2 linked regions of the Latilactobacillus sakei subsp. sakei DSM 20017 = JCM 1157 genome follow. The protein of the gene in region 1 interacts with the protein of each later gene in a pairwise test. Links are inferred from orthologs where the notes say so. Each region holds a gene or a part of one and is shown in the gene's direction. Other genes may lie near its edges.

The links.
Region 2: the proteins of recJ (region 1) and LEUCM_RS08350 interact in binary tests that used the Escherichia coli proteins (3 or more experiments, as listed by UniProt). The link is inferred for Latilactobacillus sakei subsp. sakei DSM 20017 = JCM 1157 from one-to-one orthologs.

The regions. Positions count from the first base shown.
Region 1 is NZ_AP017929.1:1,165,221-1,181,738, forward strand. Bases 7,841-10,824 are described here. They hold recJ (single-stranded-DNA-specific exonuclease RecJ), read left to right. Parts: upstream 7,841-8,168; coding sequence 8,169-10,481; downstream 10,482-10,824. Other genes in these bases: galE (UDP-glucose 4-epimerase GalE), read right to left, coding at 7,841-8,024; LEUCM_RS05910 (adenine phosphoribosyltransferase), read left to right, coding at 10,505-10,824. Outside these bases: lepA (translation elongation factor 4), read left to right, coding at 1-1,165; LEUCM_RS05860 (hypothetical protein), read right to left, coding at 1,205-1,399; LEUCM_RS05865 (DinB family protein), read left to right, coding at 1,546-2,055; LEUCM_RS05870 (WxL domain-containing protein), read left to right, coding at 2,202-2,813; LEUCM_RS05875 (WxLIP family cell surface protein), read left to right, coding at 2,934-3,977; LEUCM_RS05880 (LPXTG cell wall anchor domain-containing protein), read left to right, coding at 3,967-4,362; LEUCM_RS05885 (WxL domain-containing protein), read left to right, coding at 4,352-6,187; LEUCM_RS05890 (heavy metal-binding domain-containing protein), read right to left, coding at 6,238-6,564; LEUCM_RS05895 (DUF1304 domain-containing protein), read right to left, coding at 6,581-6,946; more of galE, read right to left, coding at 7,032-7,840; more of LEUCM_RS05910, read left to right, coding at 10,825-11,023; transcriptional repressor LexA, read right to left, coding at 11,158-11,772; LEUCM_RS05920 (DUF896 domain-containing protein), read left to right, coding at 11,907-12,149; LEUCM_RS05925 (YneF family protein), read left to right, coding at 12,230-12,460; LEUCM_RS05930 (ABC transporter ATP-binding protein), read left to right, coding at 12,602-14,347; LEUCM_RS05935 (ABC transporter ATP-binding protein), read left to right, coding at 14,349-16,139; LEUCM_RS05940 (alpha/beta hydrolase), read left to right, coding at 16,322-16,518. UniProt on the Escherichia coli protein: Single-stranded-DNA-specific exonuclease.
Region 2 is NZ_AP017929.1:1,665,783-1,682,242, reverse strand. The notes cover bases 9,191-12,116. They hold LEUCM_RS08350 (DNA topoisomerase III), read left to right. Parts: upstream 9,191-9,580; coding sequence 9,581-11,653; downstream 11,654-12,116. Other genes in these bases: LEUCM_RS08345 (DNA/RNA non-specific endonuclease), read right to left, coding at 11,779-12,116; LEUCM_RS08355 (PTS sugar transporter subunit IIA), read left to right, coding at 9,191-9,404. Outside these bases: cell division protein FtsA, read left to right, coding at 1-1,139; cell division protein FtsZ, read left to right, coding at 1,167-2,405; LEUCM_RS08385 (cell division protein SepF), read left to right, coding at 2,421-2,855; LEUCM_RS08380 (YggT family protein), read left to right, coding at 2,856-3,140; LEUCM_RS08375 (YlmH family RNA-binding protein), read left to right, coding at 3,142-3,930; LEUCM_RS08370 (DivIVA domain-containing protein), read left to right, coding at 3,964-4,788; ileS (isoleucine--tRNA ligase), read left to right, coding at 5,020-7,806; LEUCM_RS08360 (TetR/AcrR family transcriptional regulator), read left to right, coding at 7,978-8,520; LEUCM_RS09870 (hypothetical protein), read left to right, coding at 8,841-8,981; more of LEUCM_RS08355, read left to right, coding at 8,997-9,190; more of LEUCM_RS08345, read right to left, coding at 12,117-12,633; LEUCM_RS08335 (galactokinase), read left to right, coding at 13,874-15,040; UDP-glucose 4-epimerase GalE, read left to right, coding at 15,066-16,058; galT (UDP-glucose--hexose-1-phosphate uridylyltransferase), read left to right, coding at 16,069-16,460.

The DNA.
Region 1 (16,518 bases):
GGTTAAAGTCGGCGACAAGATTCGTTTAATGAACAGCGGTAAAGAATTTGAAGTCACAGAAGTTGGTGTGATGTCACCCAAAGCGGTTAAACGTGATTTCTTAATGGTCGGTGATGTTGGTTATATCACAGCTAGCATCAAAACAATTCAAGATACACGCGTTGGGGATACGGTCACTTTAGCTGATAATCCAGCTGATGCACCACTTGATGGTTATCGTCATATCCAACCAATGGTTTATTCAGGGATGTATCCCGTTGATAATGCGAAGTTTAATGATTTACGTGAAGCGCTTGAAAAATTACAATTAAACGATGCGGCTTTAGAGTTCGAACCAGAATCATCGCAAGCTTTAGGCTTTGGGTTCCGGTGTGGTTTCTTAGGTCTGTTACACATGGATGTTGTTCAAGAACGATTGGAACGTGAATTTAATTTAGACTTGATCATGACAGCACCATCGGTTGATTACCATGTTGCCTTGACTGATGGGACTGAAGAAGTGATCGATAATCCATCAGAAATGCCAGAAACATCGAATATTTCAGAAGTTAAAGAACCATACGTCAAAGCGTCAATCATGGTCCCTAACGATTATGTTGGGGCTGTGATGGAATTAGCGCAACGTAAACGGGGCGAATTCGTAACAATGGATTATTTAGACACATACCGTGTTAATGTGATCTACAACATGCCACTTTCTGAAATCATTTTTGATTTCTTCGATGATTTGAAATCAAATACGAAGGGTTACGCATCGTTTGATTACGAAGTGACAGGCTATCGGGCCAGTGACCTGGTTAAGATTGATATCCTCTTGAATGGCGAAGCGGTTGATGCCTTGAGTTTCATCGTGCATCGGGACTTTGCCTTTGAACGGAGCCGTGTGATTGTTGGTAAGTTGAAAGAAACGATTCCGCGTCAACAATTCGAAGTGCCAATCCAAGCCGCTATTGGGAATAAGATTATTGCCCGTTCAACTGTTAAAGCTTTCCGGAAAAACGTGCTTGCTAAGTGTTACGGTGGCGATATCACCCGGAAGCGGAAATTGTTAGAAAAGCAAAAGGCTGGGAAGAAACGGATGAAATCCGTGGGCTCTGTGGAAGTGCCGCAGGAAGCCTTCATGTCGATTCTTAAGATGAATGATGAAGATACCAAAGGTAAATAAATAACAAAAGACCTCCGATAATGATCGGAGGTCTTTTTGTTATTGATACATATCGATTAGTTTTAGAAAGATAACGAGGATAATGATACTAATCCAGAAAGTGACGCTGGCGCTTTTTCTGAGGGTCGCGTTATGTTTATAAAAGGCGATGAAACTCATTACGGATGAGCCAAGAACGGCAACTGCTGAACAGAAGACGATAAATAATAGGATAATTTGTTGTGCTGATGACATGTGGATACTCCTTTGATGTGTTGACATTACAAAGTAGTATATCAAAAAAGTGGTGCTGCGAGAATAGGCGACGATGGTTGATGCCGGTATTGCTGGAGCAGGCATGCTATAATGACCACAGCTTAGTGAATTTGGAGGAAACTATGATGGAAGCAATGCAATTATCGATTGAAACGGTGGCTCGCGCCCAAGAACGTCTGTTAGAAGCTTTAGAACAGATGACACTGGAGGAGGCTAATACGATGCCTAATCCGCTTATCAAATCAGTAACATGGCTCATTTGGCATACGGCACGGGAATTAGACTATCAGATTTCAGATTTAAAAGGGCAAACACCATTGTGGCTCAGTGCTAATTGGACAGGCCGTTTTGGGTTAGCGTTACCAGATGATACGCAAGATTGGCAGCATAGCCCCGAAGAGGCGGCCAAGGTAGTCGTCTCTGATCGCCAACTTCTAATCGATTACTTGTCAGAAGCTGTTAAGTTAACACAAGCTTATCTCCAAGATGTTTCTCTAGAAAGCTTAGAGGAAGTGATTGATGATAATTGGACGCCGGCAGTGACACGCGGTGCGCGGTTAGTTTCGGTTATTGATGATGCTGTGATGCATTCAGGTCAAGCGGTGTACACAAGAAGATTGGTGATTGCCAAATAAACTGCAAAATCATAGATGAGTTTCAAAAAAAGATAAATCAACAAAAAAGGGATACCATTTGGTATCCCTTTTTTGTCATTTAGAAGATAGATTACGTGCTACTATATTGAATGTAATTAATTATTAATATTTGGAGGAATTATCTTATGAAGACTAAATTATTCTCAGTAGTAGCAGTAGCAGCATTGGTGGCACCAGCCGCAATGACAATCGGTTCAGCATCAGCTGATGCGGTAACACCACAAACATCAAAAGCAGACTTTACGGTTGTTGCTAAAGATCCAACTAACCCAACGGATCCTGAAAACGGTACTTTGGTTTTAAAATCAGTACCAAGTTTTAACTTCGGTACAATTGAAGCTAGTGATATTTATGCTGGGTTTAATGGTAAAAAAGCACAAGCAGACGGTACTTTAGAAGTATCTGATACACGTTTAGGTGCATCAGACTGGACATTAACAGCTAATATGGGTCAATTTGCCGATAAAGATAACCAATTAAATGGTTCAACGTTGAACTTAGCTTCTACTGGTTCATTAGGTGAAGATTTAGCAACTGCTATTAAAGATGATGCAAGTGCTGTTGAAGTTGTTAAAGGTAATGGTGCCCATGGTGTTGATACATTCAATATGGCAGCTGCCGATAGTAAATTGACAATGGCAGCTAACCCAGCTGCTGATTTAGCAAAAGATGAAGCTTTCTCAACAACAATTAACTGGAACTTATCATCAACAGCCCCAGTTGCACCAGAAGCTTAATCTAGAAATAATGAGTCATTGGCGCTAGTGATCGTCATCGTCAATCAAGTGAATGATGTGTTGGATAAGGGGCAGGCAAAGTGATTTGTCCACCCCTTATTTTTATAGGAGGCTACGAAGTTGTTTAAAAAGAAAGTATTAATCACAATGTTAGGTTTAATGTGTTTATTGGTGGGGATTGGTAGTTTTGCGCAAGCGGTGCATGCTGAAGGTGCTGAATTTACCGTAACACCTGAATATGGGTTAGGACAAACGGATGCTAGTTTGGGTTATTTCGCAATTAAAGCCGAAAAGGGGCAAACATATCCAATTACCGTCAACGTGCAAAATTTAAATACGAAGAAAACAAATGATTTCAATGCACAGCTTGTAGCCGCCTCAACGTCAAATAGCGGCAGTATTGACTATACACCGACGCATCAAAAAATGGTCAAAACAAAAGCGCCATTGTTACCTGATTTGGTCTCAAAAGAGGCCCGCAAACAAAGTTTAACATTAGCGCCAGGTGCTTCAAAAAAAGTGACTTTTAACGTTAAAATACCCCAAAATGGTTTTAAAGGAACGATTCTTGGTAGTGTTTATGTGAAACGAACGTCGAATAACGAACCACAAAAGAAGGGGTTCGGCATTAAAAATAGTTTTGCGATGACTGTTCCAATCGTTGTGACACAGGATTTTGATCAGAAAATCACACCTCGATTAACCTTAACGAAGACTAAGATGGATTCATCCAGTGGGGTGCCGCAAGTTGTTGGTCAAATCGCTAATCATGAACCGACAATGTTTGGTCAAATTAAGATGCATGCTTGGATTACCAAAAAGAATCAAACTAAAAAAATATATCAGAAGAACGCGGAAAAATTATCAATGGCACCGCGTTCAACATTTAACTATGCAATTGAGACGAATAATAAAATTTTGCCCAAAGGTCACTATACCTATCATGTCAAAATGGTATCGGGTAAGAAAACCTTTAATTTAAAACAACATTTTACGGTTGATGGTGCGACACGGGAACAAGTTAACAAAACGCTAATTGATCCAGAAAAACCAGGGATAAATCGGTGGTTATGGGGTTCTCTAGGGATTTTATTATTATTAGTGATAGCATTAGTCGCCTATTTAATTGGTCGAAAAAGGGGTGTAGGGGAACATGACGAGTAGTTTATCAGGACGTAAAGAAGGCTTAATGATGGGATTGTTGTTACTGATACTCTTATTGGTAACGGTAGCGCAACCAGTACGAGCTAATCGGATTGATAGTGGACAAAGTACCGCTAGTTTTGCGGTGCATATTGATCAAAAAAGACCAACGCCACCCGGGAATCATGGTCAGGATGGTGGTGTTGCACAGCCAACAATACCGGAAAATGGTCAAGAAATTCATTACACAGCGAGTGGTTCCCAAAATGCCACTGGTCGTTTACCACAAACGGGTGCTATAAAAAGTACACTATTAAGTTTAATCGGTAGTGCGATGATTCTATTGGTACTTGGCTGGCATCGCCAACAATCTAATACGAAGGAGGCGGACTACGATGCAAATTAAGCGCCTAATTTACGTGAGTTTGGCGGCAATGATGCTCAGCGGTAGTTTGATTAATGTGCCGGATTACGCTTGGGCGGCTGAATCAGAGTCAGCAACCAGTGTGAGTGAAACTGAAGAAGAAACATCAACAGAATCAATCGATGTCAATACAAAAAAGCCAGCTACGAGTGAGCAAGCACCAACTAGTCGCAGTGCTGAACCAGTTGGCACACCTAGTAATGCAGATAAACCTTCAAAAGATGGATGGAGCTTTTTATTAACAATTTTTAGAAGAGGGTTTAGCCGTCAGCCGCAAGAAGAAGATTATTTTGCGCTGCAAGATATTGATAAGGCTAAATTCTCAGGGATGAGTATCCTAACGAACTTAGGTAATGGGTTAGGAAAAGACATTACTGTTCGGCGTTGGCACTGGGATGCTAGTCAGAACAACTGGGTTGAAGATAAAAAGCAACCTAAAGCAAAGACCGGTTTGTCTTTGATCATGGGCTCTTTGGGCTTTTTAGATATTAATGACTATGCTTTAAATAAGTCGGGCAACTTAGGTGTCGGGACATACTATTATCAATTTAGTTTTTCAGATGGTATCTGGCCCCTTAATAAGACTTTCTATTCTGATTTAGCGAAAGTGGGGATTACGCCAGAACCGAAACCGGCTAAATCGATTAATGCCGATACGGATAATGCTGACGGTACACCTAAAGTCATCTATTCGGATGTTGATTATGGTGCTAGAGCGATTATTGATCCAGTCGATTCGACCGATGATATTACTTGGCAAGCAGCCAACGCTAAAGATCTCTTGAAATTTACACCAAGTAATGGTCGAAAAACATCTTTAATGGCCGGTAATGGTGAAGTGGGTAGCGACAAACAATATGTACCAGATTCTTATTACGTCAATCAAGTCAATCGTGATCCTAATGTACCGGGAATTCCCGCTAACTTTAAGATTGCAGCTGGTAATGTAGCGGCTAATAAGGATGTTTATGTTGGTGGTCTGCCAGCCTATAATCGGGCAATGGATGCCGGTGGTAGTTGGTCTGTGGACGGCTTGAGTGATTTAGTTAAAGCAACCGGCGCAACGAGTGCTTGGCATTATGCATGGCGTTTTATGGATAGTACTGGTAAAACGATTGAGTTGCCAGCAAATAGTGGCGTGACAAATAGTAGCGGTGATATTAATAATCTGGCTAACTTAAATACGGCACAACCGTTAACGTTTGCTAAAGATAGCCAGTTTATGAAACAGGCCGCAGCTGCGACTGCTAGCGGTAAGCGGTATCAAGCACAGCTAACACTAACGACGAGTGTTGATTCTGAAGAAGAATCAAGTAAGAAAGCAGAAAAGGTCGTCGTTGTCTCTAATAAGGCCGAACTACAAGTTGAGCCCTCATTAGGTAAGTTAACATTGGATCAAGTGCCTAACTTTAGATTTGGCAATGTTTTAGCGAAAGATGTTTATAAGGGAACAAACACTCAGAATCAGCCATATGAAGTTAGTGACACGTTAAAAATTACCGATACTAGAGTTAATCCGGGTTGGAAACTAACGGCAAAGATGACTAAAATGGCATCTAAAGCTGGTCATCGATTGAATACAACGACGGTTAATATGAGTGGCCTACCAGGAGGAGCTAATTTAGGATTGGTTGATAATAATAGTGAAACAACGATTGCATCTACCAAGTTATCAAACGCTTGGCAAGTAACGGGTAACTTATTGATGGCTGCCAATCCAGATCTTCAAATTGAATCTGGTGAAAATTTCTCTAGTGATATCACTTGGACATTAAATAATACGCAGCCTGAAGTACCAGCAGCATAACTAAAAAAAGTCTCGTAATTGGTTGTTAAATCAATTACGAGGCTTTTTAATTAGTCGATATATTTAACGGCTGTCCCGTAGGCAGCGACTGATTGCATGTCCGTTCCAATTGAACCAGAGTCAAAGCGCATCATCACAACAGCATCAGCCCCCATCTCAATGGCATTTTGGCGCAAGCGGTCGATTGCGACATCGCGCGATTCGGTCATCATTTCGGTATAGGCTCTAATTTCGCCACCAACCACGTTTTTAAGTGAGGCACCGATATTTTTGAAAACATTCTTAGATTGGGTTGTGAGGCCGAAAACTTCACCGAGCACTTCGTATTGTTTGCCCGGAATTGTTTCGGTAGTGGTAATTAAAATTTGATTAGTCATTATGAAAACTCCTTTTTTAAAAGATTAAAATTATTAACAATGTGATCAGCGCTGGTAAGCCTTGCAAGAAGAAAATCTTTTTCGTTGCGGTAAAAGTGCCATAAAGGGCAACGATGAAGATGTATAACATTAATAATGCTAAGACGGTTTTTAAAGCGGCACCGGTCAATAAACAATTGACGGCGATGATTAAGACACCAAGCATCCCATTATAAATTCCCTGATTAGCAAGGGCGACTTTGGTGTTGGGCAACCGAACGAAATCCAGGGGCATATCGAAGGCCTTGGCTTTTGTTTGATCGTTAGCGAACATTTCGAGTCCCATAATGCCGAGATGTTCGATGGCGATTAAACTCGTTAAAATTGTGATGAATAAAGACATGATGAACCTCCTTAAGTTCCATTTTTATTATAACAAATAAAGCAGTTCAAATCCGTCATTAGGGTTTGAACTGCTTTAATTTAGTTTAGCGATCAGCGTAACCGTTAGGATGGTTTAAATGCCAATTCCATGCGGTTTCAATAATTGCTTCCATATTATCATATTTGGGTGCCCAGCCGAGTGTTTCGCGAGCTTTGTCACTAGCAGCAATCAAGGTACTTGGATCGCCGGCACGACGAGGGGCCATTTCAAGTGGAATCGCTTTGCCAGTTACTTTACGAGCAGCTTCAACGATTTCCATGTTTGAAAAACCAGTTGATGAACCCAAGTTAAAGGCGTTGCTGTCATGACCATCAGCAAGATATTCAAAGGCCAAGATGTGGGCGTCTGCTAAATCTAAAACGTGCACGTAATCACGGACGTTCGTCCCATCTGGTGTATCGTAATCATCACCGAAGATTGATAATTGATCACGTTTGCCAGCCGCAACTTGTAAGACGATTGGTAAGAGATGAGTTTCAGGATGGTGATCTTCACCGATTGAACCGTCTGGCTTAGCGCCAACTACGTTGAAGTAACGTAATGCGACAAACTTGATGCCGTAAGCTTTGTCAGCCCATTTCATCATGGTTTCCATCATTAATTTACTTTCGCCATAAGGGTTGGTTGGTAATTGTGGATCTGATTCCTTGATGGGAATTGATTTAGGTTCGCCATAAGTAGCGGCAGTTGAAGAAAAGACGATGCGTTTAACATCGAATTCATTCATCACTTCTAATAAGGCGGTCATCCCGTAAGTATTGTTATCGAAGTATTTAAGTGGTGCTTGCATTGATTCAGGCACGATTGAAAAGGCGGCAAAATGAATGACACCAGTCACGTCTTCTTGTTGGAAAACGGTCCGCATGAAGTCTTTATCGCGGATATCACCTTGATAAAAACGGGCTTTTTGATTGATGGCGCCTTGATGACCCGTTACCAAGCTATCGACAACAGCGACGTCATAGCCGCGTTGGATTAATTGATCAACGGTGTGGGAACCGATGTAACCGGCGCCCCCTAAAACTAGAATTGACATGGAATTTCCCCCTAAGTTGAGAATACAGGTGTACTCTTAATAGTATAGCATCTATCGGATTAAACAAAAGGCGAAGTTGGGCGAAAAGTGCTAAATTTTGCTATAACGGTTTAGTTAATGACTGGGAAGTAGTGAGGGATTAATTTGGAAGCACAATATGAATGGCAATTAAAACCAGTACCAACTGAGGATGAATTACAAACAATTACAAAAGACAATCCGCTACCTAAGGCTGCGGCCCAACTTTTGTGGCAACGTGGCTTGCGGGATGCAGAGCAGATCAATGATTTTATGAATCCCAATGTCGGTCAACTTCACGATCCATACGCTTTGCATGATATGCAAAAGGCGATTGATCGAATTCAAGAAGCGATTGTGAACGGCGAAAAAATTACGATTTATGGCGATTATGACGCGGACGGGATCACAAGTACCACTTTGATGAAGGAAACTTTAGACGACTTAGGTGCCGATGTTGAAGTCTATGTGCCTAATCGTTTTAAGGATGGCTACGGTCCTAATTTAGAAGCTTATAAACGCTTGATTGAAAATGGCACCCAATTAATTGTGACCGTCGATAACGGGGTGAGTGGCTTAGAACCAATCGCTTACGCGCAAGAACACGGTGTTGACGTGGTCGTGACCGATCACCATGAATTACCATCAGAATTACCCAACGCAGTGGCGATTGTGCATCCCAGACATCCAGAAGGGCAATATCCTTTTGGCGAACTCTGTGGGGTCGGTGTGGCGTTTAAAGTGGCGACTGCTTTATTAGAAGAGATTCCTTACGATAAATTAGATTTAGCCGCAATCGGGACGGTTTGTGATATCGTCCCCTTAGTCGATGAAAACCGGACGTTGGTTAGTTTAGGCTTACAACAATTACAAAATACCGATCGACCAGGTTTGGTCGCATTGTGTCAATCAGCTGGCTTAGAACAAGCGACACTAGATGCCACTAACATTGGGTTTGGGATTGGTCCCCGTTTAAACGCAATTGGTCGTTTAGGTGATGCGACCCTTGGTGTGCAATTGTTAACGACGCTTGATGACGAAGAAGCGGTTGAACAGGCCCAATTTATTGAACAACAAAATAAAAAACGCCAAGGGCTAGTGCAAGAAATTACGGCAACGGCAATGACAATTGCTGAAACACCGGAAAATCAAGCGAGTGCCACCTTAGTTATTGCCCACGAAGGTTGGCATGAAGGGGTTCTAGGGATTGTGGCTAGTCATGTTGTTGAACAGACCGGTAAACCAACCTTAGTCTTGACGATTGACCCGGAAACTGGCTTAGCTAAAGGCTCTGGCCGTAGTGTGACAGCTTTCCATTTATTTAAAGCGTTAGATGCACACCGTGAATTATTGGTTCATTTTGGTGGCCATCACATGGCAGTTGGCTTGACCGCTAAGGTTGATCAATTAGCGTTGATTCAAACTGCAATGAACGAGTATGCGCAAGTTAATCAGTTAGATTTAACAGGACGCCAACCATTACCAGTTGATTTGGCGCTGACGCTAGCTGATATTACGCCTGATTTATATCAAGCATTGCAACAACTGGCACCTTTTGGCAGTGATAATCCAGAACCGTTGATTGAACTTAGCGCGCCCCAGTTAGCCGATGTCAAACAAATCGGTGCTGATCAGAAGCATTTGAAGATGATGGCGGTCGATCAACAACAACAATTAGCAGTTTTAGCTTTCAATAAAGGGGCTTTGATGCCCGATTTAACTGCCGCTGAAGATGTGAAATTAGTCGGGAGTTTGAGTGAGAATACTTGGCGTGGCCAGACAACGTTGCAATTAATGGTAAAAGACCTTGCTACAAGTGGGCAAGTCGTACTTGATCAACGCAGCAATCGTCTGACGAAGCAATTATTCCAATCAACAGGCGACTACGTCTTTTTTAATGATAAAATGCGCGAGCAACTGCAGTCTTATTTACCGGCAGGGAGTCAGGCGCTGTTAGCGACCGATGAACAAGTTGCTACTAGCCAAGAGCTAATTGTAGTTGATGAACCAGCTGATTTAACTGCTTTTGAACAATTTTATCAACAACAACAGGCCGCTAAATTAAGCTTGATTTTTTATGCTAAACACTCTGCTTATTTAGAAGGAATGCCGACAAAACAACAGTTTGCGACTTTCTTAGTTTACTTGCGGAAACATCCAAATATTGAAAAAGCGCGGTTAGCAGAATTAGCAGCGTATTTAAAATTACAATTACCGTTAATGATTTTCATGTTGCAGGTGTTTTTTGACCTCGGATTTGTTAGAATAGAACGTGGTCTGATTACGGCCGAGTTACAACCTGAAAAGCATGCACTGGAAAGTGCACCAAGTTATCAAAAACGATTAGCTAAAATTGAAATGGAAAAACAGCTTGTTTATTCAACCTTTACCGAGGTGAAAGACTGGCTAGCAACTCTCCCAGCAGTAGCAAATCGCTAAAAGAGTTAAGGAGCGAATTATATATGTCAATCAACTTTAAAGATTATGTCGCAAGTGTTCCGGATTTTCCGGAGGCTGGCGTTACTTTTCGTGATATCTCACCTTTGATGTCCGATGGTGAAGCATACGCAGCAGCAACGGATAAAATTGTTGAATACGCTAAGAACAAAGGCGTTGAAATGATCGTTGGCCCTGAAGCCCGGGGCTTTATTGTTGGCTGCCCGGTTGCTTACAAATTAGGTGTCGGTTTTGCACCTGCTCGTAAGAAGGGTAAGTTGCCACGCGAAACAGTTTCAGCTAGCTATGGTTTAGAATATGGTAAATCAACATTATATATGCATAAAGACGCGGTTAAACCAGGCCAAAAAGTCTTAGTAACAGATGACTTATTAGCAACCGGTGGCACAATTGCCGCAACAATCAAAATGGTTGAAGAACTAGGTGGTATCGTTGTTGGGACAGCCTTCTTCATCGAATTGAAGGACTTAAACGGCCGTGAAAAGATTAAGGACTATGATATTTTCAAATTAATGGAATACTAATAAAGAAGTGCGCCATCAACAGGTTGCTTTTGAACATTTGACTGATATAGCAAAGTGCAGAAAGTAGTTGATGAAAGCACGTTAAAGAGAAACAGATAAAAAAAGAAGTTCGCCTAAGCGAACTTCTTTTTTTATTACATGCGATCCCGGTAAAGGCCAACGACCTTCCCTAGAATGCTGACTTCATTTAAAATGATTGGTTCAAACGTATCGTTTTCTGGTTGGAGACGATAGTGATCTGCTTCTTTGAAGAACCGTTTGCAGGTTGCTTCATCTTCGGCAGTCATCGCAATGACAATATCGCCATTATCGGCGGTTGATTGCTTGCGAATGATAACTTCGTCGCCATCTAAGATACCGGCGTTAATCATACTTTCACCACGAATTGTTAGCATGAACAAATCTTGTTCGGTTTGCAAACTAGGTGGAAGCGGGAAGTAATCAGTTGCTTCTTCAACTGCTAAGATAGGCACACCGGCAGTAACCACCCCTAATACTGGGATTTTCTGGGGTGTCGCCCCAATTGCCGTTAGGCCAGCGGGCGTTAACTCGATCGCCCGTGGCTTAGTGGGATCCTTTTGTAATAAGCCCTTCTTCTCAAGTCGGGCTAAATGGCCATGGACAGTAGAAGTGGACGATAAATTAACGGCTTCGCAAATCTCGCGGACCGTTGGTGGGTAACCTTTGTCTTGAACACGTTCGTGAATAAAACGTAAGACCTCTAATTGTTTGGATTCAGTTTTAGTCATAAGCGCACCTCATTCGTTCTATTAAGCATATAGTAGCATATTTATAGGCGGATTTCAAACAAGTGTTCGTATTTTTTGACATTTTGAGCATTTTAGTCCAAAATAGGATAAAAGTTTAAATTTGGAGGCCGATGATGGCAATGGATCAAAAACGACTCGATCGTATCAATGAATTAGCACATAAAGCAAAGGCAGAAGGGTTAACACCCGAAGAAACAGCGGAACGTCAAGAACTACGGGACGCTTATTTGAAGGATTTCCGTTCTAGTTTCCGTTCACAAGTTGAGATGCTACAAGTTTATGATAAAGAAGGTAAGGAAGTCACACCTGAAAAAGTGAAGGACATCCAACGTGAAAAGGGTTTACGTGACGATTAATCTAGGAATTCCGCTTTCTTTTTAGTGCAATAATGTGTAGAATATTTAAGTGAACTGAATGAGGAAGGGGTGCATAAGATATGAATATTGGAATAGGCGTATTAATTTTTGTCATTGGGGCATTATTAGGTGCAGTTGCTGGCTTTTTCGGCGCACGTGCTTACATGAAGAAATATTTCGAAGAAAATCCACCAGTTAATGAAGATATGTTGAAAGCTATGATGATGCAAATGGGGCAAAAACCATCTGAAAAGAAATTAAACCAGATGATGAGCTCAATGAAAGCACAACAAAAACGTAGCAAAAAATAAACATGACTTAATTAAAGAGGCGTTTCGTACAAAAACTTATTTTTGTATGGAACCCTCTTTTTATTGGAAGAGAAATAATTGTCCCACTGAACTAAGATTGCTATAATGAGGATTATCTAATTTTGAAGACGGAGATATTTTATGGGTATATTTAAGAAGTTAGGCTGGTATTTTAAACAAGAATATCGCCGCTATATATTAGGGGTTATTTTTTTAGTCCTAGTTGCAATTGTGCAAATCGTGCCACCAAAAGTGATTGGGACGTTAATTGATTTAATGGCTGCCCGAAAGTTGAAGGCATCGGTCTTATTAATGTGGATTGGGGTCTTATTAGCAGCCGCGATTTTACAATATCTCTTTCGCTATGGTTGGCGGACTCGTATCTGGGGTGGCGCAGCCAAGTTAGAACGGACATTGCGGAGTCGTTTGTTCTGGCATTTTATGAAGATGGACACAACTTTCTTCCAGAAACACCGGACTGGCGATTTGATGGCCCATGCGACCAATGATTTAACCGCGATTCAACAAGTGGCGGGCGCCGGTATTTTAACGTTTGCGGATTCGATTATTACGGGTGGGACGACCATCATCGCGATGATTATTTTTGTCGATTGGCGGCTAACATTAATGGCCTTGATTCCAATGCCATTATTAGCAGTGGCTTCAGGACGCTTAGGGACGCATTTGCATACCGCTTTTAGAGAATCACAAGCAGCCTTTTCGAAATTAAATGATAAGACGCAAGAGAGTGTTTCTGGGATCAAAGTTTTAAAAACGTTTGGTCAAGAAGAAGCGGATATCGATGATTTCGACCAAATTGTGACGAAGACAATTGCGATTAACAAGCGCGTCAACTTTATCGATGGTTTATTTGATCCAGCGATTAGTTTAATTATCGGGCTAACGTACCTCGTTACAATTATTTATGGTGGAACGTTGGTCATGAACCACAGTATTACAATTGGCCAATTGATTGCTTTTATCAGTTATATCGCAGCCTTAGTTTGGCCAATGTTTGCGATTGGTCGTTTATTCAATGTGCTTGAACGTGGCAATGCCAGTTATGATCGGGTTGAATCATTATTAAAAGAAACCAGCACGATTATTGAAAAGCCAGATGCCATTCAAACGTTGGCAACTGGTGATATCGACTATGCCATTCAACAATTTTCCTATCCTGAAGAACAAACACCAACTTTAACGAATGTGCATTTCCAACTGCCACAAGGAAAGACACTGGGAATTGTCGGGAAGGTTGGTTCTGGTAAAAGTACTTTGATCAAGTTGCTGTTACGAGAATATGATCAATATCAGGGCCAAATTAAGATTAACCAGCACGATATTCGGGATTACACATTAGATGCATTACTCGATAGTATTGGCTATGTGCCACAGGACAACTTTTTGTTTTCAACGGATGTTCGCGATAATATTCGGTTCGCGGATTTTGAAAAGGAACAAGAGGCCGTTGAAGCAGCGGCTAGTTCTGGTGCGGTTCATGAAGATATTTTAACGTTTGCACAAGGTTACGACACAGTTGTTGGTGAACGTGGCGTGTCATTATCAGGTGGACAGAAACAGCGAATTGCTATTTCCCGGGCAATAATGACTGATCCTGAAATTTTAATTTTAGATGATTCATTGTCCGCGGTCGATGCGAAGACTGAAGAAGCAATTTTAATGAATCTTAAGACGCTACGGGCAAATCAAACGACAATTATTACCGCTAATCGACTCAGTAGTGTAATGCACGCTGATGAGATTATTGTTATGGATGACGGAACGATTGCCGAACGTGGCACGCACGACAGCTTATTAGCCCAACAAGGGTGGTATGCTGAAATGTGGGTTAAACAACAATTAAATCAAGCGATGGGGGGCCAATAGGATGGCACAAAAGTATCAATCTGAATGGTCACAAAAGATATCGACTAAAGAACAGTTTCAAATTATGAAACGACTTTTTGGTTATACCAAGCGCTATAAGAAACAATTTATCGGCGCAATCATCGCAGCAGCGGGCTTAGCAACGATTAACATTTTGTTGCCGCGCTTATTACAAGTTTTTATGGATCGTTACTTAACGAAACAAACAGCGACAACTCAAATTTTGCTAGGGGTTGCTGGGTTATATGCCTTAGGGGTTATTTTGAAAGCTATCACGCAGTTTGCCCAATCTTTCCTCTTTGGAATGGGATCAGAACGCGCGATGGAAGATGTGCGCCGTGATCTTTTTCGTCAGTTGCATCGTTTGGGCATGCGTTATTTTGATCAAACACCTGCTGGATCAATTGTTTCGCGAGTTACCAATGATACGATGACGTTAATTGATTATTGGAATGTGTTCCTATCATTATTAGTGGGTTCATTTTCAATTATCTCCGCGTTCATTGCGATGTGGTTATTATCACCGAAGATTGCACTAGCAACGGCTGGTTTTTTACCAATTTTATTAGTCATTATTTGGTATTACAGCAGTTATAGTGCCAAGGTTTATCGGCATATGCGTGAAAAGTTGAGTCAATTGAACACTAAGTTGAACGAATCGATTGAAGGGATTACAATTATTCAACAGTTCCGCCAAGAAAAACGACTCACAGCCGAATTTGAATCGGTTAACGAAGATTATCTTAAAACAAGAGAAGCAATGATTCGGACTAATTCTTTATTGTTAGCACCGGTCGTTAACTTGCTGTATACACTGGCATTAGTGGTTGTTTTAACTTTATTCGGGCTTACAGCGTTGCATAGTTTTGTTGCGGCTGGATTGGTTTATGCCTTTACGACGTACGTTAGCAACTTTTTCAATCCGATGACCAATATGATGGATTCATTATCCTCATTACAAGATGGGATGGTTGCCGGGCGTCGTATTTTTAGAATTCTGGATCAAACGGAATTTGCACCAGCCCAAGATGCAGATGCTGCTAGTCAAATTACCGATGGCCGCGTTGAGTTCAAACACGTGTCGTTTTCATATGATGGCAAGCATGAAATTCTCCATGATATTTCGTTTGTCGTTGAACCGGGCCAAACGGTTGCACTAGTGGGCCATACCGGTTCTGGTAAAAGTTCGATTATCAACGTCATGATGCGCTTTTATGAATTTTATGAAGGCGAAATTTTAATTGACGGTCAAGATATCCGCAGCTTTCAAACAGCAGAACTACGGCGTAAAATGGGCTTGGTTTTACAAGATGCGTTCATGTTTTACGGGGATATTGCTTCTAATATTCGCTTGTTTAACGATGAAATTACGGATGAACAGATTCAAGCCGCTGCTGAATTTGTTCAAGCGGATGAATTTATTAAGGAATTACCAGGCCAATACCATGCACGAGTGATTGAAGGTGGCGCACAATTTTCGAGTGGCCAACGACAATTACTCTCATTTGCCAGAACATTAGTGACCAATCCGAAGATTCTGGTCTTAGATGAAGCGACTGCCAACATTGATACCGAAACGGAATCAGTAATTCAAACCGGTCTCGCTCGCTTGCGACAGGGACGGACTAGTATTGCGATTGCCCATCGGTTATCAACAATTCGTGACGCAGAATTAATTCTCGTCTTGGATCAAGGTCAAATTGTCGAACGGGGCAATCACGATAGCTTGGTTGCACAAAAGGGCCGCTATTATGAAATGTATCAATTACAAAATGGACAGAGTGGGCTATAAGTCGGTTATATCCTGAGGATTAACAGAGAGTGGCGAATGATGACTGTAAGCCATCGTTTGACATTCGGCGTTAACCGCAAGGATATGACTTATAGCACACGTTTAGATTAGGTTAAGCGGAAGAAGCAATTTCAACAAGCACGTTTAGTACATTTTGGAATAACCAGGAGGATTTTTAGAAGATGAAAAAGAAACGCTGGCTTAAATGGTCTTTAATAAGCGTTGTTATTTTAATTGTGATTGGTGTCTTTGGCGCAACGCTGTATATGTATCAATATGCTTTCGTACCAGGGCAAAAGTCATTCTTGAATAATGGCAAGCCTAGCAAGTTTTATCGCGACAATCAGAAATGGTTGGCAAAAGCCGATAAAGTGAAGTG
Region 2 (16,460 bases), 500 kb from region 1 along the record:
AACAAGCCGTTCAACAAGCAGAGCAAAAAGCAAATATTGAAATTACACAAGTTGTCGCAGGTATTCCAGCTAATCTATTACAGATTGAAGAATGCCAAGGCATGATCGCCGTTTCTGATCAATCAAAAGAAATAACAAGTCAAGATGTACAAGATGTTGCAAGCGCCGCTTTAGTGCGGAACTTACCACCAGAACGTGAGATTTTAACGGTCTTACCAATGCAGTTTACTGTAGATGGTTTTGACGGAATTAAAGATCCTCGCGGGATGATGGGTGTGCGTCTTGAAATGTCAGGAATTTTATTCACGGCACCTAAAACAATGATTCACAACTTAAAGAAATGTATTGAAAAAGCAGGTCTTGAACTCTCACAACTGGTCGTTAATCCATTAGCATTAGGTAAATTAGCGTTATCAGATGGGGAACAAGACTTTGGCGCAATTATTGTTGATCTTGGTGGTGGTCAAAGTACCGCTGCAGTTATTCATGATCATCAATTAAAATTTACTGCAATTGACCAAGAAGGTGGCGACCACATCACCAAAGATATTTCAGTGGTCTTAAATACATCAATTGAGAATGCAGAAAAAGCTAAACGTGATTATGGGAATGCGGATTCACTAGTTGCTTCAGAGGAAGAACAAATTCCAATCGAAGTCGTGGGTCAAACAGCGCCGATTCAAATCACTGAGAAGAAACTAGCTGAAATTATCGAAGCACGTATGATGCAAATCTTTGATCGTCTCAAGACGGCCTTGGATAAAGTCAATGCGTTCGATATGCCGGGCGGAATTGTCATGACCGGCGGTGTGACAGCTTTACCTGGAATTGTTGATTTAGCACAGGAAGTTTTTAATTGCCCTGTTAAACTCTACATTCCAGATCAAATGGGATTACGTCATCCTTCGTTTGCGCAAGGGTTAAGTTTAATTAACTACATAGCTAACTTGACGGAAGTGGATTGGCTGGTTCAAAGTGCGCTTGGCAATGTCGAGCAATTTGAAGCACGTCAAACAGCGACGAAGTCAACTGCTAAGACTCAAGCGACACCTAAAGAAGCACCACAAAAGAAACATAAAACTGAATCAAAGCATACATTCGAAGGCCTAAAAAGTTTCTTTAGTAACTTTTTTGAATAGGGCTAGTCGTTACAGGAGGAAAAGCATATGGAATATTCATTAGATGCGGAACAAGAAAACAATGGCGCAGTTATTAAAGTAATTGGTGTCGGCGGTGCTGGTGGCAATGCCGTTAACCGAATGATCGATGAAGGCGTTAAAGGCGTTCATTTTATCGCGGCTAATACTGACGTACAAGCGCTTGAAGATTCAAAAGCAGAAACAAAAATCCAATTAGGACCTAAATTGACACGCGGTTTAGGTGCAGGTTCAACACCTGATATTGGTCAAAAAGCTGCCGAAGAAAGTGAAGAAGTTTTAGCAGAAGCCTTAAAAGGCGCTGATTTAATCTTCGTTACTGGTGGTATGGGTGGCGGTACTGGTACCGGTGCAGCCCCAGTTGTTGCTAAAGTCGCTAAAGACTTAGGCGCATTGACTGTTGGTGTTGTGACACGTCCATTTACATTCGAAGGCCCTAAACGTGGTAAAAACGCTGCTTCAGGGATTGCTGAATTAAAACAACATGTTGATACATTAGTCATTATTGCTAATAACCGTTTACTTGAAATTGTTGATAAGAAGACACCAATGTTGGAAGCTTTCCACGAAGCTGATAATGTTTTACGTCAAGGGGTTCAAGGGATTTCAGACTTAATCACATCACCTGGTTATGTCAACTTGGATTTTGCTGATGTTAAAACAGTAATGGCAAACCAAGGTTCTGCCTTGATGGGGATTGGTTCAGCTACTGGCGAAAACCGGACAGCAGAAGCAACGAAGAAGGCTATTTCATCACCATTATTGGAAGTTTCAATCGATGGCGCAGAACAAGTCCTCTTAAACATCACTGGTGGCCCAGACTTGTCATTATTTGAAGCACAAGATGCTGCTGGTATCGTTCAACAAGCTGCAACAAGTGAAGTCAACTTAATCTTCGGGACATCAATCAATGAAAATCTTGGAGACGAAGTTGTCGTAACTGTGATTGCAACTGGGATCGATAACGATGGTAAAACACCAAAACGTCCAGAAGCTGCTCAAACAACAAGTCAACCTGTACAACCTAGTACACCTAAACAAACAACTAATGACGATCCTTTCGGCAATTGGGACATGCGTCGTGAACCTAATCCACGCGAACAAGCGAAAGCTACTGAAAAATTTGATGAAGTTGAAAAGAAAGACTTCGACATCTTCAAACGAACAGCACAAGTAGACAGTGACGCTGTGGATACAAAACAAGATAACAATGATGTACCCCCATTTTTTAAACGACGTCGTAAATAATTAGGAGGATGACTGATGGCTGGTAAATTTAGTTTCAGTAATTTTTTCGGCATGACAGAAGATGAAGATTATTCGACTGATCTGCAAGGAACCAAGACAACTGATGAAGTCAGTCCAACATCACGTCCGGATAATATTATTTCAATGACCGCCGCAGGCAATGCTAAGATGAATAAAATCGTACTTTGCGAACCACGTATTTACTCTGACGCTAAAAAAGTTGGTAAGCATTTACTCGAAAATAAAGCCGTTATTGTTAATTTTACGAGAATTGAGGGTGCACAAGCGTCACGCATAATTGATTTTCTGACCGGGACAGTTTTCGCAATTAATGGTGAAATTCAACGGGTCGGTGAACAAATCTTTTTATGCACGCCACCAAACTATGAAATTGACGGTAATCTATCCGATATTATCGATCAAAATGATTTTGATTCTGAGGTGAACTAAGTGCAATTTGTAATCTATTTATTAATGTTCCTAATGCAAGCCACAAGGATTTATGTGGGCATCATCTTTATTTATTGTCTATTAACTTGGATTCCAGGTGCGATGGATTCTAAATTAGGTCAGCTACTTGCGAGATTGGTTGAACCCTTCTTAGGGGTTTTTGACCGGATCATACCAGCAATTGGTGGTATTGGTTTTTCCGCCATCATTGCTGGCTTTGTCTTGTATTTAGTCGAACGTGGCTTAGGGACGATTATTCAAATCTTAGCCATGAGGTATTACTAAGATGGCTGATAACGAAGCTGTTTATCAGCACTTTAGAAAAAGTGAAGCGCCATTTGTTGCACAAGTTCTTGATTGGATTGAACAAGCAACAACTGAATACCGTGCAATATTAACGGATTTTTTAGATCCTAGACAGGCTTACATTCTACAAACCTTAATTGGTGAAAAGGGTGAGCTTAAATACCATTTCAGTGGGGGCTACAATGCTGCTGAACGACAACGTGCGTTGATTGCACCAACTTATTTTGAACCTGAGGAAGCCGATTTTGAAATCCAACTCTTTGAAATTCGTTATCCAATTAAATTTGCACAGCTTTCGCATGGTAAGATTTTAGGAACATTGGTCAACGCTGGTATTGATCGAAACGTGTTTGGTGATATCATGACGGATGGTCAACGGTGGCAATTTTTTGTCACAACTAAGATGGCTGACTATGTGGTGAATCAGATTACGAAGATTGGTAAAGTTACTGTTCACCTTGAAGAACAAGCCTATACTGAGTTGATTATCCCCAGGGATGCTTGGCAGTTTGAACAGCTATTAGTCAGTTCATTCCGACTAGATACGATTATCGCGGCAGTTTATAATATGTCACGGCAACGTGCTAAAGAGCTTGTTCAAGGTAATAAAGTGAAATTGAATTGGCAAGCCTTTGATAAGCCTGATTTTGAATTAGACTTATTAGACATTATTTCTGTCCGTGGCTATGGGCGTATTCAGCTCAAATCAATTGATGGTCAAACGCGTAAAGAAAAATACCGTGTGACACTTGGTATTCTAAGAAAATAATAGAAATGTTGAAAATGACGGAGGGATTTCAGAATGGTTTTAACACCTTTAGATATTCATAACAAAGAGTTCGGCAATAAGATGCGGGGATATAATCCTGATCAAGTTAATGACTTTTTAGACCAAGTGATTAAGGATTACGAATCAGTTTTAAATGAAAATGATGCTTTAAAAGCAGAACTAAAATCAAGTGATGAAAAGGTCACTTACTTTAACGAATTAAAAGATGCCTTGAACCAATCAATTATTGTGGCCCAAGAAGCAGCCGATAAAGTTAAAGAAAATGCTAAAAGAGAAGCTGAAATTATTCAAACTGAAACAGAAAAGAATTCTAAATCAATGTTGAATGATGCGACTGAAAAAGCCAACCACATTATTGAAGATGCAACTGAACGTGCTAAACAAATCGCCATCGAAACAGACGATTTGAAGAAACAAACACGCGTTTTCCGTCAAAGATTACAAGTGATGCTCGAATCACAATTGGAAGTTGTTAAGAGCCCCGAATGGACAGACCTATTATCTAAAGATGATTTAGCTGGTCATGAAGCATTATCTGCAGAAATTGACCTCACAGACCTTGACAGCAAGAAGCATAATCTAGTAGACTCAGAGACAGTAGTTAAACCATGGGATGATATTACGACTGATGACTTTTCTGATCAAACAACCCATACGATTGTTTTCCCTGATGATAAGTTACCAGAAGTAGCTGATGAAGAAGCACCTGAAGAACCAGTCATTAAGGCCGATACTTTAGATGATGAAATTCAATCAGAAGAAACTCATAATGGCTATGGCTATAATCCAATCGAAGAAGACGATAGCGAACCATTAACAGACAATAACAAGAATTAACAAATTAAATAACATTTAAGCGAGCCAACGACTGGTGGAAGGTTGGTAATGCTCTATTTAGTGTGTATCACCTTGTTGTTTTTCAGATGAATCAAGTAGTTTGGAACGGCCAATGCCCGTTAACGCATCTTAAGGAGGGTCTTTGACTCTCAAAATTAGGTGGTACCACGAAGATTTCGTCCTATACGGGGCGGGGTCTTTTTTTGTTTTAAAAAATTGAGGAGTGATTTAATGCGTATCAAAGAAACATTAAACTTGGGTAAGACAGCTTTCCCAATGCGAGCAGGTTTGCCTAATCGTGAAATCGATTGGCAAAAAGGTTGGGCCGATAACAACCTTTATCAACAACGGCAAAAATTAAATGAAGGTAAACCATCATTCGTACTTCATGATGGGCCTCCATTTGCTAACGGTAATATCCACATGGGTCACGCCTTAAATAAAACAAGTAAAGATATCATCGTTCGTTACAAATCAATGAACGGTTTCCGCGCACCTTTTGTCCCTGGTTGGGATACACATGGTTTGCCAATCGAACAAGCCTTGGCTAAAAAGGGTATTAAACGGAAGGAAATGAGCCTTGTTGACTACCGTAAACTTTGTTACGACTATGCCATGGAACAAGTCAACACGCAACGCCAAGATTTCAAACGCCTTGGTATTTCTGCTGATTGGGATAATCCATACATCACTTTAACAGCTGATTTCGAAGCTGAAGAAATTCGTGTCTTCGGTGAAATGGCTAAAAAAGGCTATATCTATAAAGGTAAGAAGCCCGTTTACTGGTCACCTTCATCAGAATCAACATTAGCTGAAGCTGAAATTGAATACAAAGACATCAAGTCACCATCAATGTACGTTGCGTTTAACGTTGTTGATGGTAAAGATTTATTAGATGCTGACACAAAATTCATCATCTGGACAACAACACCATGGACAATTCCTGCTAACTTAGGGATTGCTGTTAACCCAGCTTTTGATTATGTTCAAGTATTAGCTGACGGTCAAAAATACGTTGTTGCTGCAGAACGTTTGAACAAGATGACTGATCTTCTTGGTTGGGAATCAGTTGAAATCTTGAAGACTTTCAAGGGTGCTGACATGGAATTAATGACAGCCCGCCACCCATTATATGACCGTGAATCATTGGTGATCTTAGGGAACCACGTGACATTAGAAACTGGGACTGGTTTAGTGCATACGGCACCAGGTCACGGTGAAGATGATTACAACGCTGGGACAAAATATAAGTTACCAGTGCTTTCAGTCGTTGACAGCAAAGGGATTATGACTGAAGATGCCCCTGGCTTTGAAGGTGTTTATTACGACAAAGCAAACCCAATGGTGATAGAAGCGCTTGAAAAGAACGGCTCATTATTGAAACTCGACTTCTTCACGCATAGTTACCCACATGACTGGCGGACAAAGAAACCAGTTATCTTCCGAGCAACAGCACAATGGTTTGCTTCAATCGATGCGTTCAGAGATCAAATCTTGGCACAAATCGAAAAAGTTGAATTCATGCCAGAATGGGGTAAGACGCGTCTTTACAACATGATTCGTGATCGTGGCGATTGGGTTATCTCTCGTCAACGGGCATGGGGTGTGCCATTACCAATCTTCTACGCTGAAGACGGTACAGAAATCATCACACCAGAAACAATCGAACGTGTGGCACAACTCTTTGCAGAACACGGTTCAAACGTTTGGTTTGAATGGGATGCTAAAGACTTATTACCAGCTGGCTTTACACATCCTGGTAGCCCAAATGGTGAATTTACAAAAGAAAAAGATATCATGGATGTTTGGTTTGATTCAGGTTCATCACATCAAGCTGTTTTAGCTGCTCGTGATGAATTAACTTATCCAGCAGACTTAATCTTAGAAGGTTCAGATCAATATCGTGGTTGGTTTAACTCAAGTTTAATCACGAGCGTTGCGGTTGGCGAAGTGAGCCCTTATAAGGCTGTTATCTCACAAGGCTTCGTCTTAGACGGTAATGGTCGTAAGATGAGTAAATCACTTGGGAATACAATCCTACCTGAAAAGATCATTAAACAAATGGGTGCAGATATTGTCCGCCTCTGGGTAGCCTCAGTCGATGCTAGTTCAGATGTGAAAGTGACAATGGAAAACTTCCAACAAGTCAGTGAAGCTTACCGGAAGATCCGGAACACAATGCGCTTTATGATCGCTAACACAACCGACTTTGATCCTGCCAAAGACACAGTTGATTACGCAGAATTAGGCTCAGTTGATAAGTTCATGTTGGTTCGCTTAAACGCAATCATTGAAAGTTGTAAAGCTGCTTACGATGCTTACGATTTTGCCACAGTTTATAAGACAATCAATATGTTCTTAACGAACGAATTATCAGCCTTCTACTTAGACTTTGCTAAAGATGTTGTTTATATTGATGGCCAAAATGATGCGCCTCGTCGTAACATGCAAACTGTTTTCTATGCAGTAGCAGTTGCCTTGACGAAGTTATTAACACCAATCTTGCCACATACAGCTGAAGAAATCTGGAGCTACTTACATGAACCAGAAGAATTCGTTCAATTAGCTGAAATGCCAGAAGTGGCACATTTTGCCGGTGAAGAAGACTTAGTCGCTACATGGAATGCTTTCATGGGTATTCGTGACGATGTCTTAAAAGCCCTTGAAACGGCCCGGATGGACAAGGTCATCGGTAAGTCATTAGAAGCTGCCGTAACACTTTATCCAAACGAAGCCAATGCTGCTTTATTAGCTTCATTAGATGCTGACGTTAAACAATTATTGATTGTCTCACAATTAACAATTGCTGACCAAGCTGTAGAAGCCCCAGCAGAAGCCACACAATTTGACGGCGTTGCTGTTAGTGTTGCTCATGCCGAAGGTGACGTTTGTGATCGTTGTCGGATGATTAAGACCGATGTCGGTTCAGACGACAAGTTCCCAATGCTTTGTGCGCGTTGTGCTGCGATTGTCACAGCCAACTACCCAGAAGCAGTTGCTGAAGGTTTAGAAAAATAAACATGATGCTTAAAAAAGCTCAGATATACCGCGTTATTGCGGCAATCTGAGCTTTTTTTGTTCGAAAAATTTGATAACGATTACATTAATCTTAGTCTTTGTTAATGTTTAAACATGACTTATCATTTTTTTGATAAACTAGAAGAGGAAAAATTAAGAAGGGGTGGGTAAATGAGGAAAGGACAAGTTATGAAGCAACATATGGCATTAATTTTAATGCAATTATTATCAAAGAAACGGCAACGAAAATTAACCGTCGCTGAGTTTTTAGAACAGGCAGAGGTCTCACGAACGACCTTTTATTATCATTTTCCAAATGGGATGTGTGGTCTGTTTAGATGGACATTAGAGCAAGAGGTACTAGCGCTGGTGAGGCAGGCGATTTGCGCCGGCCACTGGGAAGAGGGCTGTCACGAGATGGTCCAATTCATTATGCGTTATCCTGAATTTTGTTTAAATCTCTATCGTTTCTCGGATGAAATGCTGCGTTGTGCTTTCTTTGAATCCTTCACAACGACTGTCTTTAAACAAGTACTTGAAAAATATCGACCACACTATACTGATTCGGAGTTGAAAGACTTTGAGATCTTTTACAGTGGGGCACTCATTAACCAAATTGATCGTTGGTTTGAAGGTAATTTAAAAGAATCTGGCGAGGCCGTTGATGTGCGCGTCTGTTTTAATTTACGTCAAATCGAACGGCTGATGAAATAACAACTGTACAAATGAAGCGTTTTGTTCGGGATTAGAACAAGACGGCGTGTTTGTCAGTGGTGATGAAATCATGATTTGGTAAACTAAGAGTGTACCAAAATAAAGGGAAACGCAACAACCATCATGGAAAGCTCGACCAATTGGTCGGGCTTTTTATGATAGTTACGTTGCAATATGATTGAACGAAAAATTGATTTATAGTCGTTTGATTGACTGTTATTAGACTGACTCTTTTACCCGTGTAACGGCCTCTGTTAAGCATTTTTGAATGCTATAATAAAAAAATCTTGAGTATTGTGATAACAATGGAGGAGTAAATTATGAAAGCCTATCAGACAATTTTATTATCGAGTATGGTTTTAAGTACACTAAACACGGGGACCGTATTAGCCGATACAGCTAATCAAAAAACAACTACGGATCAAACAGAACGGACCAAGGCCGTCAGAACTTACAGATAAAAGGATGATTAGCGAATGAGACAATTGATATTAGTCAGTCATGGTGATTTGGCCAAAAGTTATTTAACGAGTTTAGATATGATTGCCGGCGGGCATGATAATGTAACGGCCATCACCTTCGATTGTGAAATTAGTAAGACGTTATTAGGTGATCAAATTGAAGTTGCGCTTAAACCAGATGCACAAGAAGTGATAATCGTTGTTGATTTACCAGGCGGGATGCCATGTAATGTCGTACTAGAACGCTATTTAACAGATGAGCGCATCACAATTTTAGCCAGTTTGAACTTACCAATGATTTTAGAGCTTTATTTAAATCTTGGTCAGGCAGATTATCAAATGTCACAAGTGATTAAAACGGCTATTTGTAATACCTATGATGTGAAACAACAACTCAGTAACCAGACTGAAGACGATGAATAAAACTAAAAAGAGCAAGCCAAACATCTGGAAAAGATGAGGGGCTTGCTCTTTTTTGATATGTCAATACAAAGTAAAACTTTAATCTGTTCTCATTAGCTTATAGTTCATTCCCCTTTCAATATGCGTTATACTATTAGTCAGTAACTAATCTGAGCAATTAATTAAGAGGAATTTAAATGAGTAAAAAACTAGTCATTACCGAAAAACCGAGCGTTGCTAAAGAGCTCGCCAAGGTTCTAGGTACTAATCAGAAAACTAAAACCTATTTTGAAGGCGATCAATACGTAATTACATGGGCGTTTGGTCATCTTTTATCATTACAATTACCGGAAGATATTAAAAAAGAGTGGCAACAATGGCGTTTGGAAGATTTACCAATCATTCCTAAGCACATTGGGCTTAAACCACTTCCTAAAACGGGCGGGCAATTAAAGGCTATCAGCCATTTGGCACATCGTCAGGATATTTCAGGGGCAGTCATTGCGACTGATTCTGGTCGTGAAGGGGAAGCTGTTGCCCGTTATATTTTGGAATGGATTAAATTTGATAAGCCAGTCGAACGACTCTGGATTTCATCACAAACGACTAAGGCGATTAAAGAAGGCTTTGCCAATCTGAAACCAGCTAAGCAGTTTGATAATTTGTACGCTTCAGCGCTTGCGCGGGGCCATGCGGATTGGTTGATCGGCTTGAACGTCACGCGGGCCTTAACGACGAAATATGAAGATAATTTGTCAGCGGGTCGGGTTCAAACACCAACATTGGCTTTTGTGAACGAAACAGCGCAACAAATCAGTCGTTTTAAACCTGAAAAATATTACACAATTCAATTGAAAGTTGGCCAAGAACAAGCCACGCTCCAAATGGCTAAACCACAGGGCTTAAAAGACCGTGCGCAAGCCGAAACGCTAGTCGCTAAATTGAAGCAGGCACAAGGTAAAGTGGTTAGTGTCAAGACGAGCCAAAAATCACAAGCTGCACCACTGCCTTATGATTTGACGGAATTACAACAAGTTGCCAATGCGATGTACGGCTTGTCGGCTAAAAAGACGTTGTCATTGATTCAATCATTATATGAAATTCATAAAGTTGTTAGTTATCCGCGGACGGATTCTAAATATCTTTCAACAGATATTGAAGGCACATTGAAGGAACGTTTATCGGCCTTAGTGAAGTTTGATCCGCGCGCCAAACAATACTTAGGGCAGGGCGCTAAAGTGAAACAACCGGCTGTTTTCAACGATCGAAAGGTCACTGATCACTACGCCTTAATTCCAACCGAAGAACCAGTCAGAGCTGAAAAATTATCTACCGATGAATTGCGGATGTACCGTTTAATTGTCGAACGCTTTATGGGCTTGTTTGCGGATCAATATGTCACAGCCGTTACAAAAGCGACTGTTCAGTTTGGTGATCACACCTTTACCTTCAAACAAACTAAAGTCGTTCAACAAGGTTGGCACGCGGATTCAAAAGAAACACCAACTACAAGTGTTGATTGGCAAGAAGGCGCAGTGGTGCCTGCTGACTTTTCAATTAAGGAACAATTAACATCAGCGCCGAAACCCTTAACTGAAGGGACCTTATTAGGTAAGATGGAACACTATGGCTTGGGCACACCAGCAACGCGGGCCGAAATTATCGAAAAATTGGTGCGTAGTGAACTCTTAGAACGCCGTGGCCATTCCTTAGCAGTGACACCTAAGGGGCAACAACTGTTGAAATTGGTTAATAAAACATTGGTCTCACCAGAATTGACCGGTAAATGGGAGAATTCATTAGAGGCGATTGCGCGTGGTCAAGAAAATCAAAAAGCGTTCATCACTGAAATCGAAGCGGCCACTAAGACCTTGGTTTCTGAGATTAAAAAGAGTGAAACTGAATATCACGATTTCGCGATTACCAACAAGAAATGTCCAGAATGTGACCATCCGTTGAAGGAGCGTAATACGCGTGACGGCAAGGTTTACGTCTGCACAAACTGTCATTATCGGCGTCGTAAAGATCCCAAAGTTTCCAACCATCGGTGCCCACAATGTCATAAGAAAATGGTCATCATTGAAGGACAAGCCGGTGCTTATTTCCGTTGCTTGAATGATGGAACGACAGAAAAAATGCTCGATAAAAAAGATTGTAAGAAGAAAATTTCAAAACATGAAGAACGCCGCCTAATTCAAAAAGTAAACCAAGAAGAAGAGCCAGCTGAAAGTCCACTAGCAGCAGCATTGCGCAAGGCAATGGAGAAATAACGGATTCAAAAAAAGTATGCGGTTAATATTTGAATATAAACATAACTCGTATATAAATTAGTATTATTTCAATTTATAAAAAGAAGCAGTCCCCGTTAGAAAACCTAACCGTGGCTGCTTCTTTTTTAGAATCGATTTTTGATATTATTGACGGTATTTTCTGTCCCTTTTACAATCGGATGATTATCTTTTACTTGAATGTTGGCATCTAAGTGAGAACGACCGGTTGCGTAGTCAAAGGCGACGCCGGGTTCGATGTTCCAGACATAATCGTTGAAATTAAGGGTGCCATCTGTCGAGATGGCTTGGACCCAGTAACCGCGGGGCATTAATTCATTACCACGAAAGACGGTTGTCACTTTATAGATTACTTTTTTATTAGCGGCCAGTGCGTTACGGACCTTTTCTTCGAAAATCTGCATTGTCTTTTGATTACTATATTCGGTTTGAGTCGCCAGGTTTAACGGATTATCTAAACTACCTGGCTGCCCCGATTGAAAGTGACCATTTTGATCAAAATTAAAACTAATGGTGTAAGCAATCAGGTGGCCACGGTTTTGAGGTGTGATGCGGCGACCGTTGACGACCAGTGGTTGATTATGCCAACCAGTCGGATTCCAAACTTGGCGTGAGCGCCCTTCAGATTTCCCTAGGTTGCGGGAAGACAGATAGGCTGTTGCCGAAGTGGTTCGATTGAGTTGATCTAATTGGCCGTAATCGATTTTTTCGCTGGTCCAATCTGCACTAGTCAACTGGCTTTTGTCGTTGTTGATGGCAAGATAAGCGGCGCTGCCATTTTCAAAGTCGCGGTTAGCAATTGCCTGATAATCGGGACTGACTTGCGCCTGTTGTATGGTGGATTGTGTAATGGCGGGGATTTTCTGGGTGATATCTTGCAGGATATTATTGCGACCACCCAAATAACCAATCGCAAGGATGGCGACGGTTAATAATAGCCGACGCATTTTTTTCGTTTTCAAAATAGTGACTCCTAACATTATCTGATTTTACTATTATACCGTGGAATGGGAATAAGATATGGTAAAAAAGGGCTGGGACAAAATTTACTTTTGTCCCAGCCCCATACTCATTATTTTGAACTATTACGCAATGTTAGTGACGTCCCAATCGTAATGACTTGTGGAATGACTTGTTCCGCGTCGAGTTGCTTAATTAATAATTCAGCTGCTGATTGGCCCATTCGTTCGGTGTAGACCTTGACCGAGCTGAGTGTTGGGAACGTGTATTGGCAGATTGACGTGTCATTAAAGCTAATCAAACTGAGTTGCTCAGGCACTTTGATGGCTGCTTCGTGAAGGGCGCGCAGTGCGCCAACCGCCATGGCGTCGTTAGCGATGAAGAGTGCTTCTGGTAAGTTATCGGCCTGTTCATGAAGTAACTGTGTAATGAGCTGGTAACCAGATTCCGGTGTGAAATCGCCGGTAAGTAGCCATTCGGGATGGAAGTTGTTTTGCTTTTTAAGATAATGTTTGAAGTGGGTTGAGCGGGGGTCGGTGCCCAATTTAACATTGTCGGACGTGCCTTCTTGGCCTGTTAACATCCCGATTTTCGTTAAACCACTCGCCATAAAATGATCGACAACTGCTTTGACCGGTGTTTTGAAATCGGTCATGACACAACTAATCTCGTAGTCTAAGGTATTCATATCAATAAAGACGAGATTGCGGTTTAATTTCTTTAAACGGGTAATCTGACCCAAGCTGTATTTACCGATGACAATGACACCCGCGGCATCAAAAAGGGTATCGAAAGGATCGTTTTGAAAAAAACGAGTGACTTCAAAACCGAGTTCTTGCAGCTTCTTTTCAACGCCCAGGCGAATTGATAGGTAGTAGAGGTCTTCCAATTCTTCTGTAGCGGTATACCATTCGACAATGGCGATGCGGCCCCGATGGTTATTATTTTTTTAGTATTTTTAGTGTAGCTAAGGCTTTCAGCAGCTTCAAAAATGCGTTGGCGGGTTTCATCACTCACAGAAAGGGACTGATCGTAATTTAAAACCCGGGAGACAGTTGCGTTTGAAACTTTAGCTAATTGTGCGATATCTTTAATAGTTGCCAAGGTGCACCTCTCAATTCAGTGTTTACTACTATCTAGTTTAGCATACTACCCGAAAATAATGCGCGCGTTAAAAAAATAGTTTGATTTTTTAGTAAATGTTTAGTAAAATGAAAGCGATTAATAAAGGAGGAATTTACTATGAACATGACAGAATTGAATACCGCATTTAAAGCAGCCTACAACAAGGAACCTGAAGCAAGTTACTTTGCCCCTGGTCGGATCAACTTAATTGGTGAACATACAGATTATAACGGCGGACACGTTTTCCCAACAGCAATCACATTAGGGACATACGCAGTCGTTGCTAAACGTGAAGACCAAACAATCAATCTTTTATCAGGCAACTTCGAAGATGCCGGTGTCATTTCATTTGACCTTAGCGATTTATCATATCAAAAAGCACACAACTGGGCCAACTATCCTAAAGGCATGATTGTTTACTTACAAGAACAAGGTTATACAATCGATCATGGTTTGGATATTTATTTAAAAGGTAATATTCCCAATGGTGCTGGTTTATCATCGTCAGCTTCAATCGAATTATTAATGGGTGTTATTTTAGAAGACCAATTCAACTTAGATATCGACCGTGTGGACCTTGTTAAAACAGGGATGATGGTTGAAAATAAATTTATCGGTGTTAACTCAGGTATCATGGATCAATTCGCAGTTGGGATGAGCAAGGCTAACCACGCTATTTTACTTGATACCAACACCTTGGATTATGATTTGGTCCCAATCGACTTACAAGACAACGTGATCATCATCATGAACACTAACAAACGTCGTGAATTAGCTGATTCTAAATATAACGAACGTCGTAGTGAATGTGAAAAAGCATTAGCGATTTTACAAACTAAGAATGATATCAACTCATTAGGTGATTTAGATAACGAAACATTTGATCTACAAACATACATGTTACAAGACGAAAACCTATTAAAACGTGCTCGCCATGCTGTATCTGAAAACCAACGGACAATGAAGGCTAGAGAAGCCCTCAAGAACAATGACCTTGAACGCTTCGGTAAGTTAGTGAACGCATCACACGTGTCATTACAATTTGATTATGAAGTAACAGGGATTGAATTAGATACATTAGTTCAATCAGCTTGGCAACAACCTGGCGTCTTAGGTGCTCGGATGACTGGTGCTGGCTTTGGCGGTTGTGCCATCGCGATTGTTGCAAAAGACCAAGTTGAAAACTTTGAAGAAAATGTTGCTAAAGCTTATACAGATAAAATTGGTTATGCCCCAAGCTTCTATGTCGCAGAAATCGCTGACGGTGCTAAGAAGTTAGGTTAATCATTAAATTAGGAGGGGTTTCAATATGTCAATTCTAGTATTAGGCGGTGCCGGTTATATCGGTTCCCATACAGTTGATCAATTAATTGAACGCGGTTATGACGTCGCAGTTGTCGATAATTTAGTTACGGGACATAAGGCAGCGATTAACGCCAATGCCCGTTTTTATAAGGGTGACGTACGCGATAAAGAATTTATGCGCAACGTTTTCCAACAAGAAGACGTTAGTGGTGTCATTCACTTTGCTGCCTTTTCAATCGTGCCAGAATCAATGCAATCGCCATTAAAATATTTTGACAACAATACTTATGGGATGACGGCGTTACTTGAAGTGATGAACGAATTCGGCGTTAAACGGATCGTCTTTTCATCAACGGCGGCGACTTATGGGGAACCTAAGGCAATTCCAATTAAGGAATCCGACCCACAAGTGCCAACTAATCCTTACGGTGAAAGTAAGTTGATGATGGAAACAATGATGAAGTGGGCCGATAAAGCTTATGGCATCAAGTTTGTCGCCTTACGCTATTTCAACGTGGTCGGTGCCAAATCAGATGGTTCAATTGGTGAAGATCATCATCCAGAAACGCACTTGTTACCAATCGTGTTGCAAGTCGCTGCTGGTAAACGTGATCAATTATCAATCTTTGGTGACGACTACGATACGCCAGATGGCACAAACGTCCGCGATTACGTGCACGTTTTAGATTTAGCGGACGCGCACATCTTGGCCTTTGAATATCTCAAAGACGGCCATGATAGCAACGCCTTTAACTTGGGCTCATCAACTGGCTTTTCAAATATGGAAATTGTCGAAGCTGCTCGTAAAGTGACTGGCAAGGCAATTCCTGTGACGATGGCCCCTCGTCGTGCCGGTGATCCAAGTACATTGATTGCCGCAAGTGACAAAGCACGTGAAACGCTTGGCTGGGCCCCTAAATATGACAATATGGAAGCAATTATTGAAACCGCATGGAATTGGCACTTAAACCATCCTAATGGTTATGCAGATCGGTAGAGGAAAGAATATGCAAGCAAGAGAATTGATTCAAAAGTTTATTACAAAAGTCAGCACTTTTCCAGAAACAACTTATACGGCTGAAGATGAACAATATTTATTTAACGTTGTCCTCGACTTAGTTGGCGAAGGTGATGAGACACCAGTTGTTGCACAAGAGACGACAACTTTGATTGACTTGAAAGAAGCATTGGTCCAATTGGCAGTTGACCATCAGCGTATTCAAGATTTAGCGGCTGAACGCGATATTTTGGGCGCTAAGTTGATGGATTTGGTGACACCATTGCCAAGTGCCGTTAACAAACGTTTTTGGACGTTATACGAAAAGGACCCAGAAAAGGCGCTAGCTTATTTCTACGAATTAAGCCAAGCCAACGATTATATCAAGGTTGCTGCAATCGC